DNA from 4 places in the Pantoea sp. X-Soil-TKNS-1211 genome. Region 1 is predicted to be linked to each of the others. Evidence: predicted binding sites of a transcription regulator. Region 1 holds the regulator's gene; each other region holds the start of a gene.
What was found. The regulator PhoB, encoded in region 1, activates phosphate uptake and scavenging genes when phosphate is short. The targets are predictions, from matches to a motif close to CTGTCATAAAACTGNCNNAT.
Positions count from the first base shown of each region.

Region 2: the regulator PhoB is predicted to act here: its motif matches at 1,256-1,275, upstream of pitA (inorganic phosphate transporter PitA).
Region 3: the regulator PhoB is predicted to act here: its motif matches at 955-974, upstream of opgB (phosphatidylglycerol--membrane-oligosaccharide glycerophosphotransferase).
Region 4: the regulator PhoB is predicted to act here: its motif matches at 1,355-1,374, upstream of ugpB (sn-glycerol-3-phosphate ABC transporter substrate-binding protein UgpB).

Region 1 is NZ_AP035953.1:1,039,613-1,041,816, forward strand. Features, by position in the region: gene sbcD (exonuclease subunit SbcD) at 1-704, opposite strand, end outside; gene phoB (phosphate response regulator transcription factor PhoB) at 901-1,590, shown strand; gene phoR (phosphate regulon sensor histidine kinase PhoR) at 1,605-2,204, shown strand, end outside.
Region 2 is NZ_AP035953.1:4,112,746-4,114,949, reverse strand. Features, by position in the region: gene pitA (inorganic phosphate transporter PitA) at 1-1,094, opposite strand, end outside; gene AC6I8W_RS19440 (BaiN/RdsA family NAD(P)/FAD-dependent oxidoreductase) at 1,336-2,204, shown strand, end outside.
Region 3 is NZ_AP035953.1:677,088-679,291, forward strand. Features, by position in the region: gene opgB (phosphatidylglycerol--membrane-oligosaccharide glycerophosphotransferase) at 1-874, opposite strand, end outside; gene AC6I8W_RS03040 (tautomerase family protein) at 1,089-1,478, opposite strand; gene AC6I8W_RS03045 (LysR family transcriptional regulator) at 1,599-2,204, shown strand, end outside.
Region 4 is NZ_AP035953.1:339,689-341,892, reverse strand. Features, by position in the region: gene ugpB (sn-glycerol-3-phosphate ABC transporter substrate-binding protein UgpB) at 1-1,272, opposite strand, end outside; gene livF (high-affinity branched-chain amino acid ABC transporter ATP-binding protein LivF) at 1,476-2,189, opposite strand; gene livG (high-affinity branched-chain amino acid ABC transporter ATP-binding protein LivG) at 2,191-2,204, opposite strand, start outside.

The DNA of each region.
Region 1 (2,204 bases):
ATGCGCTGCGCGCGGTGAATATGGCCGAGGGCGATGTAATCGGCGGCGGGAAACGCCTGCGCCGGAAAGGCGTCGAGCGTGCCGATGTAGATATCACGTACCGAGTCGCTTTTGGTGACGCCGACGGTGGTGAGATGACCAGTGGCGATAATCGGCAGTGTACCACTCAGCGCCGCGCGTTGCGCCTCGGCGGCCGCAAAGCAGTGCTGATAATGCTGTTCGATGGCTTCCAGCAGCGACAGCTGCTTTTCCCGCCCGGACTGTCCGGCCTGGCTGCGCAGAATATCGCGCGGGCGCAGATAGGGAATGGCACACAGCAGCGCGCCTGGCGTACCGTCTCTCTGCTTCAGGGTCAGCACCTGCTGCTCGCCCTGCGGCGTAGCGCTGGTGATCACCTGGGTATTGAGGCAGGCGAGTAGTTCGCGCGATTCATTCAGCGTCGCCACCGAATCATGGTTACCGGCCAGCACAATCAGCTGGCACTGGCTACCCTGTAACGCGACGACAAAACGGTTAAACATTTCACGGGCATAGCTGGGCGGCGAACCGGTGTCAAACAGGTCACCGGCGATAATCAGCGCATCCACCTGATGCTGTTCAATTTGCTGTCGCAGCCAGTCGAGAAACGCCTGATGTTCAGCTGCGCGACTTTTGCTGTAAAAGAACTGGCCCAAATGCCAGTCCGCCGTATGAATGATGCGCATGGATGCTCCCTGCCAGTTAAAGCGATGGGCAATTATAACGGCTTCATCGCGAAAGAAAAAAATTCGCCTCGTCGCTGTCACATTTCTGTTTTTTAACTAAATATTCAGGGATGCGTTTTTCATAAAAGTGTCATAAAACTGACGCATAATGGCGCCGCAAATCCCAGTGACAGCCGTCATATCAGCAGGAGTAATAATGGCTAAGCGCATTTTGGTTGTGGAAGACGAAGCTCCCATCCGTGAAATGTTATGTTTCGTGCTGGAACAGAACGATTACCAGCCGATTGAGGCGGAAGATTATGACAGCGCAGTGGGGAAGCTGATCGAACCCTGGCCTGATTTGATTTTGCTGGACTGGATGTTACCCGGAGGCAGCGGTATCCAGTTTATTAAGCATCTGAAACGTGAAGCGATGACGCGTGATATTCCGGTGATGATGCTGACTGCGCGCGGTGAAGAGGAAGATCGTGTGCGCGGTCTGGAAGTGGGCGCTGATGATTACATCACCAAACCTTTCTCACCGAAAGAGTTGATGGCACGTATCAAAGCGGTGATGCGCCGTATTTCACCGATGGCGGTGGAAGAGGTGATTGAGATGCAGGGGCTGAGCCTCGACCCGTCCTCACACCGCGTGATGTCCGAAACCACGCCGCTGGAAATGGGACCGACTGAATACAAGTTGCTGCACTTCTTTATGACCCACCCGGAACGCGTTTACAGCCGCGAACAGCTGCTGAACCACGTCTGGGGCACCAATGTGTATGTCGAGGATCGTACTGTCGATGTACATATCCGTCGTTTACGTAAAGCGCTGGAGGTCTCCGGCCACGATCGCATGGTACAAACCGTACGCGGAACAGGGTATCGTTTCTCTGCCCGCTACTGAACGGAGTCTTTACCGTGCTGGAACGACTCTCCTGGAAGAGATTATTGACCGAACTGGTGCTGGTCTGTCTGCCGGCACTGATTATCGGTCTGGTATTTGGTTATCTCCCCTGGCTGCTGCTGATCACCGTGCTGGGCCTACTGCTGTGGCATTTCCGCAACCTGATGCGCTTGTCGCACTGGTTGTGGGTTGACCGTTCCATGACACCACCCGGCGGACGTGCCAGCTGGGAACCGCTGTTCTATGGGCTGTATCAAATGCAGCTGCGTAATCGTCGTCGTCGTCGCGAATTGGGAAACCTGATCAAACGCTTTCGCAGTGGTGCGGAATCGCTGCCGGATGCGGTGGTGCTCACCACCGAAGAGGGCATCATTTTCTGGTGTAACGGTCTGGCGCAGCAGCACCTCGGTCTGCGTTGGCCGGAAGACAATGGTCAGAACATCCTTAACCTGCTCCGCTACCCTGAATTCTCCCGCTATATTCGTCAGCGCGACTTTAATAGGCCGCTGACGCTGGTGCTGAATAATCAACACCATATGGAGTTTCGCGTGATGCCCTACAGCGAAGGTCAGTGGCTGATGGTGGCGCGTGATGTGACGCAAATGCATCAACTG
Region 2 (2,204 bases), 1.3 Mb from region 1:
TGATCGTCAGCGCTGGTTTCCGGCAGCTTCGCAGCTTTATCCGCGGTATCGGAGATGCACAGCAGCAAACGACGCATCTGGCTACGCTGGTCTGGGGTCAGGTCACTGTAGCTTTGCAGATTGTTCAGCAGCCCTTGTGCACGTTGAATTGCTGGCAGTGCGCGGGCGCTGTCGCAGTGGAACTCATGCGGGCCATTGATGGACTCTTCTGGCGCAGGCACCGCAGGCGGTGCCATCTGCACGATATGCGTCAGCGTTTCGCTGTGCTGCTGATAATACTGCTCCAGATGGTTCACCGCGTCACGCGTACGGGTGATGTCATAACCGGAGGCATTCATGTTGACCACGAAGCCTGCGGGCGCGACACCAATCAACACCAGCATGATCAGGCCGATGCCTTTCTGACCATCGTTCGCACCGTGTGAATAGCTCACGCCAATGGCGGAAACAATCAGGGCGATACGCGTCCAGAACGGTGGCTTTTTCTTGCCGTCAATTTTCTCGCGATCGGCTGGCGTCATATGAATGCGCGAGCGTTTCTTGGTGCTGCTCCAGTAGCGGCGCAGCAAGAAAATCAGGCTACCGGCAATCACCAGACCGACAATCGGCGACAGAATCAGAGAAAGGAAGATATTCAGAACTTTGGGCAGGTTGAGCGCGTCAACCACCGAAGTCCCGGTCATCAGGGCATTGGTGAGACCGATACCAATAATGGCACCAATCAGGGTATGGGAGCTGGACGCCGGCAGGCCAAGATACCAGGTGCCGAGGTTCCAGATAATCGCAGCCAGCAGCATGGAGAACACCATAGCCAGGCCGTGAGCTGAACCAACATTTAATAGCAGATCGGTGGGGAGCATATGAACGATGGCATAGGCCACACTCAAACCGCCCAGCAAAACACCGAAAAAGTTGAAAACACCTGCCATCACAACCGCCAGCTGCGCCCGCATCGCACGGGTGTAGATAACTGTCGCGACCGCGTTGGCTGTGTCGTGGAAACCGTTGATTGCTTCGTAAAACAATACAAACAGCAGGGCAAGAACCAATAACAGGCCGGTACTCAGGTCAAGACCAGCAAACAGATGTAGCATAAACGTTACGCCATTTTGGAGGACATGAACGCGGCGCATTATCCGCGACAACGTGCTGTATGGGAAAGGGAAATATAGTCTTTTTTTGTCTTAATGTTGGAAGCCACACGCCAAAATAAGGGAAAAATGCCGAAATATGAGTCATTTACAATATGACATATTTACGGCATTTTTTTGACACTGGCGTCAAACGGGACAGATCACTACAATCAGCGCCTTTCGGGTGAAGTGAGAAAAAGCAGTGGAAAAGTTTGACGTTATCATTGTTGGCGCAGGTGCCGCTGGCATGTTCTGTGCTGCACAGGCCGGACAGCGTGGCCTGCGTGTGCTGCTGCTTGATAACGGCAAAAAAGCGGGCCGCAAAATTCTGATGTCTGGCGGCGGACGCTGCAACTTCACCAATATGTACACCGAGCCTGCGGCCTACCTCTCCCATAACCCGCACTTTTGTAAATCTGCGCTGGCACGCTATACCCAGTGGGATTTTATCGATCTGGTCAATCGCCACGGCATCGCTTATCACGAGAAAACGCTGGGCCAGTTGTTCTGCGATGATTCGGCGCAGCAAATCGTGGATATGCTGCTGGCCGAGTGTGAAGCCGGACAGGTGACGGTACGGTTACGCAGCGAAGTACTGAGCGTGCAACGCGACGATGCAGGGTACACCTTGCAACTGAACGGCATGGCGGCGCAGGCAGAGAAGTTGGTGATTGCCAGCGGCGGCCTGTCTATGCCGGGGCTAGGTGCTTCACCCTTTGGTTATAAAGTGGCGGAGCAGTTCGGCCTGAAGGTGTTCCCGACGCGTGCGGCACTGGTGCCCTTTACCCTGCATAAGCCGCTGCTGGAACAGCTGAATACCTTGTCCGGCGTGGCTTTACCCACCACCATTACCGCACAGGATGGCACCTTATTCAAAGAGGCGCTGTTGTTCACGCATCGCGGGTTATCCGGTCCGGCGGTGTTGCAAATCTCCAGCTATTGGCAGCCCGGCGAGTTCGTCACGGTGGATTTATCCCCGGCAACGCCGCTGGAGGGGTTCATTAATGTGCAGCGCGAAGCCCATCCGAATCTCAGCCTGAAAAACAGCCTGGCGAAAATTTTGCCGAAGCG
Region 3 (2,204 bases), 360 kb from region 1:
GATCTTTCAGCTCCTGTGCACCGTACATATGTGCCGGGTCAAAACCATGCGATTTCAGGAAGGTATCTTTACCGGCAAAGCGCAAGTCAGCACCCTGAATAAACCAGTTCTCGTACCCGGAATTTTTGAGGATATCACCGAGACAGATATTTTGTGGGAAGAAGCTGGAAAGTGCGGCCGAAGCATTGTCCTGGAAGGGGGCAAACAGCGGAATACCACATTGCGAGCCAACCATCCCAGCGATGGTGTAATCCGTACCGGGTAATTGTTCCGTGTTGCTGAAATCCAGGCTTTGATCTTTTTCACGGCTTAGCTCGGGTGCCAGACCGGGAAACGTTTTTTCGTTAAAGTAGGTACGTTCCAGACTTTCGCCATAGATATAGACCAGATTGAGTTTTGGCTCGGCAATCGCCGATTTTGGCGTTTTGAAGTAAGTCTCGAAATCGGAATCTGCCAGTCGATTGTGAGAGGCAATCAAATCCTTTACCTGACGAAATGCCGGGGTGGTTTGCACTGAACCCGCGGCACAGGCAATCGCCAGCAGGCTCCAGCCGAGATGATGTTTCTGTTTGCGACGACGCAGCACCCATGTGAGCAGGCAGAACAGAAGAAATAAGGCAATGATGATACCGATTGCCGGCACCACGTATTTGCTGATACCCGCACCGGTCAGGCTATTCGTCAGGGTATAGAGTACCGCGTCATTAATGCCGTCGCCGGTAAAATAGTTGCTGGCATACAGCGTGATGTTAAGCACGATGAACAGGGTAAGAAGAAGCAAAATCACACCAAACCAGAACTTATTGCGCCCGGCTTTGTGGGAATAGACTGCAATCGCAGCTAAAAAGAGTACAACCGATAATAACTCGGACAAGGTCGGATCCTCAGGCTGATTAAATACGCAATCCGTGCGTAACCACCCTCTTTGGGGGTTTTTGCGTCAATCTATATTGGCTGTCACATGTCTGCAACACGACCATTCAGATTTGTGCGGCTGATTTGACTTTGTTTAATGCGTGTTTAGGTGGGCTATGGTTTGCACTGGCAGCAATGAAATATTGCTGCCAGAAAAGGGGGAAAGAAGAGGATCAGAGTTTGCCGGTCAGATACTGCGCTTCGCCATCGGCAAAGCTCCAGTCACCTTTACTGTTGGTAATAAAACTGATCATCAGATCGTTCCCTTGCACGCCACTGCTTTCCTGTAACTCGCGCGCTAACTCTGCCATGAAGCGCGTTTTCTGTTCTTCACTTCTCGGGCTGGTGTAGACGCGGACCATCACCAGATTGTCACTGCGTTCAAAACCCAGGCCGGTGTCCTGAAAAACCATCTGGTATCTTTTGTTCTCGTGAACAATCTGATAGCGATCGCGTGGTGGAACGTTAAAGGCGGTCAGAACGGCGCGATGAGCCGCATCCAGCAGCGTACGTAATTCTGATTCAGAACGGCCCTGAATCACGTCAAATTGCAGTAACGGCATAAATAAACCCTCGTTTTTGCTCACATGGAAAGAGTAGGATGTGGCTCTATGCTGCCGCGTGCCGCTGCAAAGAAAAAGCGCGCTGCCTGAAATGATTATTTATTATTTTGAACAATCATCATGAAAGAGATTAAAACCGATGCCCTCTGGGTGCACCTGCACTGGCTTACGGTGTTGGCCGAACTGGGCAGCTTTACCCGAGCAGCTGAGCGTCTGGACGTCAGCAAGGCGGCGATGAGTCAAAAGATTAAAGAACTGGAAGAGATGGCGGGCGTGGCGCTGGTGCAACGTACCACCCGCAGCGTGCGCCTGACTTCTGCCGGGGAAAAGCTGGTGGATGAGTTGCGTGATCCTTTTGCGCGCATCGAACAAAGCTTTTTCAGTGTGCGTGATGAAGCGGGACCAGTGCGCGGCATGGTACGTGTCAGCGCCCCTGTGGCGTTTGCCCGGCAACAGCTGGTGCCCATCCTCGGCGATTTTTTGCGTGAATATCCGCAGGTGCGCATCCAACTGGATGTAACGGACAGATTGGTGTCACTGGGCAGCGAAGGTTTCGACCTGGCGATACGGCATAGTCAGCAACTGCCAGAAACGCATGTCGCATTACCGCTATGTGAAACCCAGACGTTATTGGTGGCATCCCCCGCTTATCTACAGGCGTGCGGTACGCCACAAACGCCACAGGCGTTGCAGCAGCACAATTGCCTGTATTATCCACGTGGGATC
Region 4 (2,204 bases), 700 kb from region 1:
TTTTACTGAGTTATCCAGCGCTGCCTGCGGCGACTGTTTGCCGGTCCACACGCTTTCCAGCTCCTCGTCCACGATGGTACGGATCTGCGGCATATTGCCCAGACGCATCCCTTTGGTGAACGGCAGCGGATCTTTGTTCAGCATCTGGCGCGTGGCGATATCGGCACCCGGATTCTTGTCGTAGAAGCCCTGCTTCTTGGTCAGCTCGTAAGCCGCCGTGGTGATCGGCAGATAACCGGTTTTCTGGTGCCACTCTGCCGCGATTTCTGGCTGCGCCAGGAACTGCATAAACTCCGCCACGCCTTTGTAGGTATTGGCATCTTTGCCTTTCATCACCCACAGGCTGGCACCACCGATAATGGCGTTCTGCGGCGCATTCGGCACGGTTGCGTCATACGGCATCATGCCGACACCAAAGTTGAATTTGGCGTAGTGTTTGATATCCGCCAGTGAACCGGAAGACGCGGTGGTGATGCCACAATCGCCGTTGTAGAACTTAGCGGTGGATTCATCTTTACGGCCAAAGTAGGTGAAATCACCCTTCTTGTTCATGTCTTCCAGCATCTGGATATGACGAACTTGCACTGGCTTGTTGAACTCCAGCACGGCATCGGTGCCGTCAAAGCCGTTGTTTTTGGTCGCGACCGGCAAGGCGTGCCAGGCGCTGAAGTTTTCAATCTGAATCCAGCCCTGCCAGCCGCTGGCGTAACCACAGGTCAGGCCAGCTTTACGCAGCGCGTCGGCGTCTTTCGCCAGTTCCTGCCAGGTTTTCGGTGGCTGATCCGGGTTCAGACCGGCTTTTTTGAAGGCGTCTTTGTTGTAGTACAGCACCGGGGTGGAGCTGTTGAACGGCTGAGAGATTAAATGGCCGCTGGAATCACTGTAGTAGCCCGCTACGGTCGGAACGAACTGTTTTTCATCAAACGCGATACCAGCGTCCTGGAACACCTGATGCACCGGCACAATGGCTTTGGACGCCATCATGGTGGCGGTGCCCACTTCATACACCTGCAAAATGGCCGGAGCTTTACCGGTACGGACTGCTGCAATCCCCGCCGCCAGGCTCTGTTCATAGTTGCCTTTGTAGACCGGGACGATTTTGTAATCTGGGTGAGCCTGGTTAAAACGTTGTGCCAGAGAATCGACTTCTTTGCCTAACTCGCCTTCCATGGAGTGCCAGAAAGGAATTTCGGTGGCGGCCAGTGCATTACCACTGAGCGCCAGACCGAGCAGGGCACTCATCAGGCGGGGACGAAGCGTAAAAGCGGACATAATGTTTTCCTGTGCATGTAGGTGCGCGCGAAATCACGCATTTTTTGTTCGCGAAGTAACATGACACGGGAAAATGACGGAAAAATAACAGGTTAATGACGGGAATGTGACAGGGATGTCGCCATGTCGCGGCGCGATTTATCGCGCCCCGTTGATTCAGTGCAGTGGCAAAAAAGCAGCGCGATAAATCGCGCCGCTACAAATCAAGCTCCGAGATACGCGCTACGTACTGCCTCGTTGGACAGCAACGCTTCGCCGCTATCCTCCAGCACCACATGCCCGTTCTCCAGCACGTAGCCACGGTCGGCCAGTTTCAGCGCCTGGTTGGCGTTCTGCTCTACAAGGAAGATGGTCATCCCTTCTTTACGCAGTTGCTCAATGGTGTCGAAAATCTGCTGAATAATAATCGGTGCCAGGCCGAGCGACGGTTCGTCCAGCAACAGCAGACGCGGCTGGCTCATCAGCGCACGGCCAATCGCCAGCATCTGCTGCTCACCACCGGACATCGTGCCTGCGCGCTGCACTTTACGCTCCGCCAGACGCGGGAACAGATCATAAACGCGTTCAATACGCTCCTGATACTGACCACGACTGGCAAAGAAGCCGCCCATCGCCAGGTTCTCTTCCACCGTCATGCGCGAAAACACCCGACGACCTTCCGGCACAATCGCGATCGCCTCACGCATGATGCGTGCAGTTTGCCAGTCGGTGATGGTTTTGCCATCAAACGTAATGGTGCCCGCCGTTGCACGTGGCTCGCCGCACAGCGTACCGAGCAGCGTAGTTTTTCCTGCACCGTTGGCACCAATCAGGGTGACAATCTCCCCCTGATTGATATACAGGCTGACGTTATGCAGCGCCTGGATTTTGCCATAATGGGCGCTGACGCTTTCAATGGTTAACATCGGGTTGGCCATGTTACGCCTCTCCTA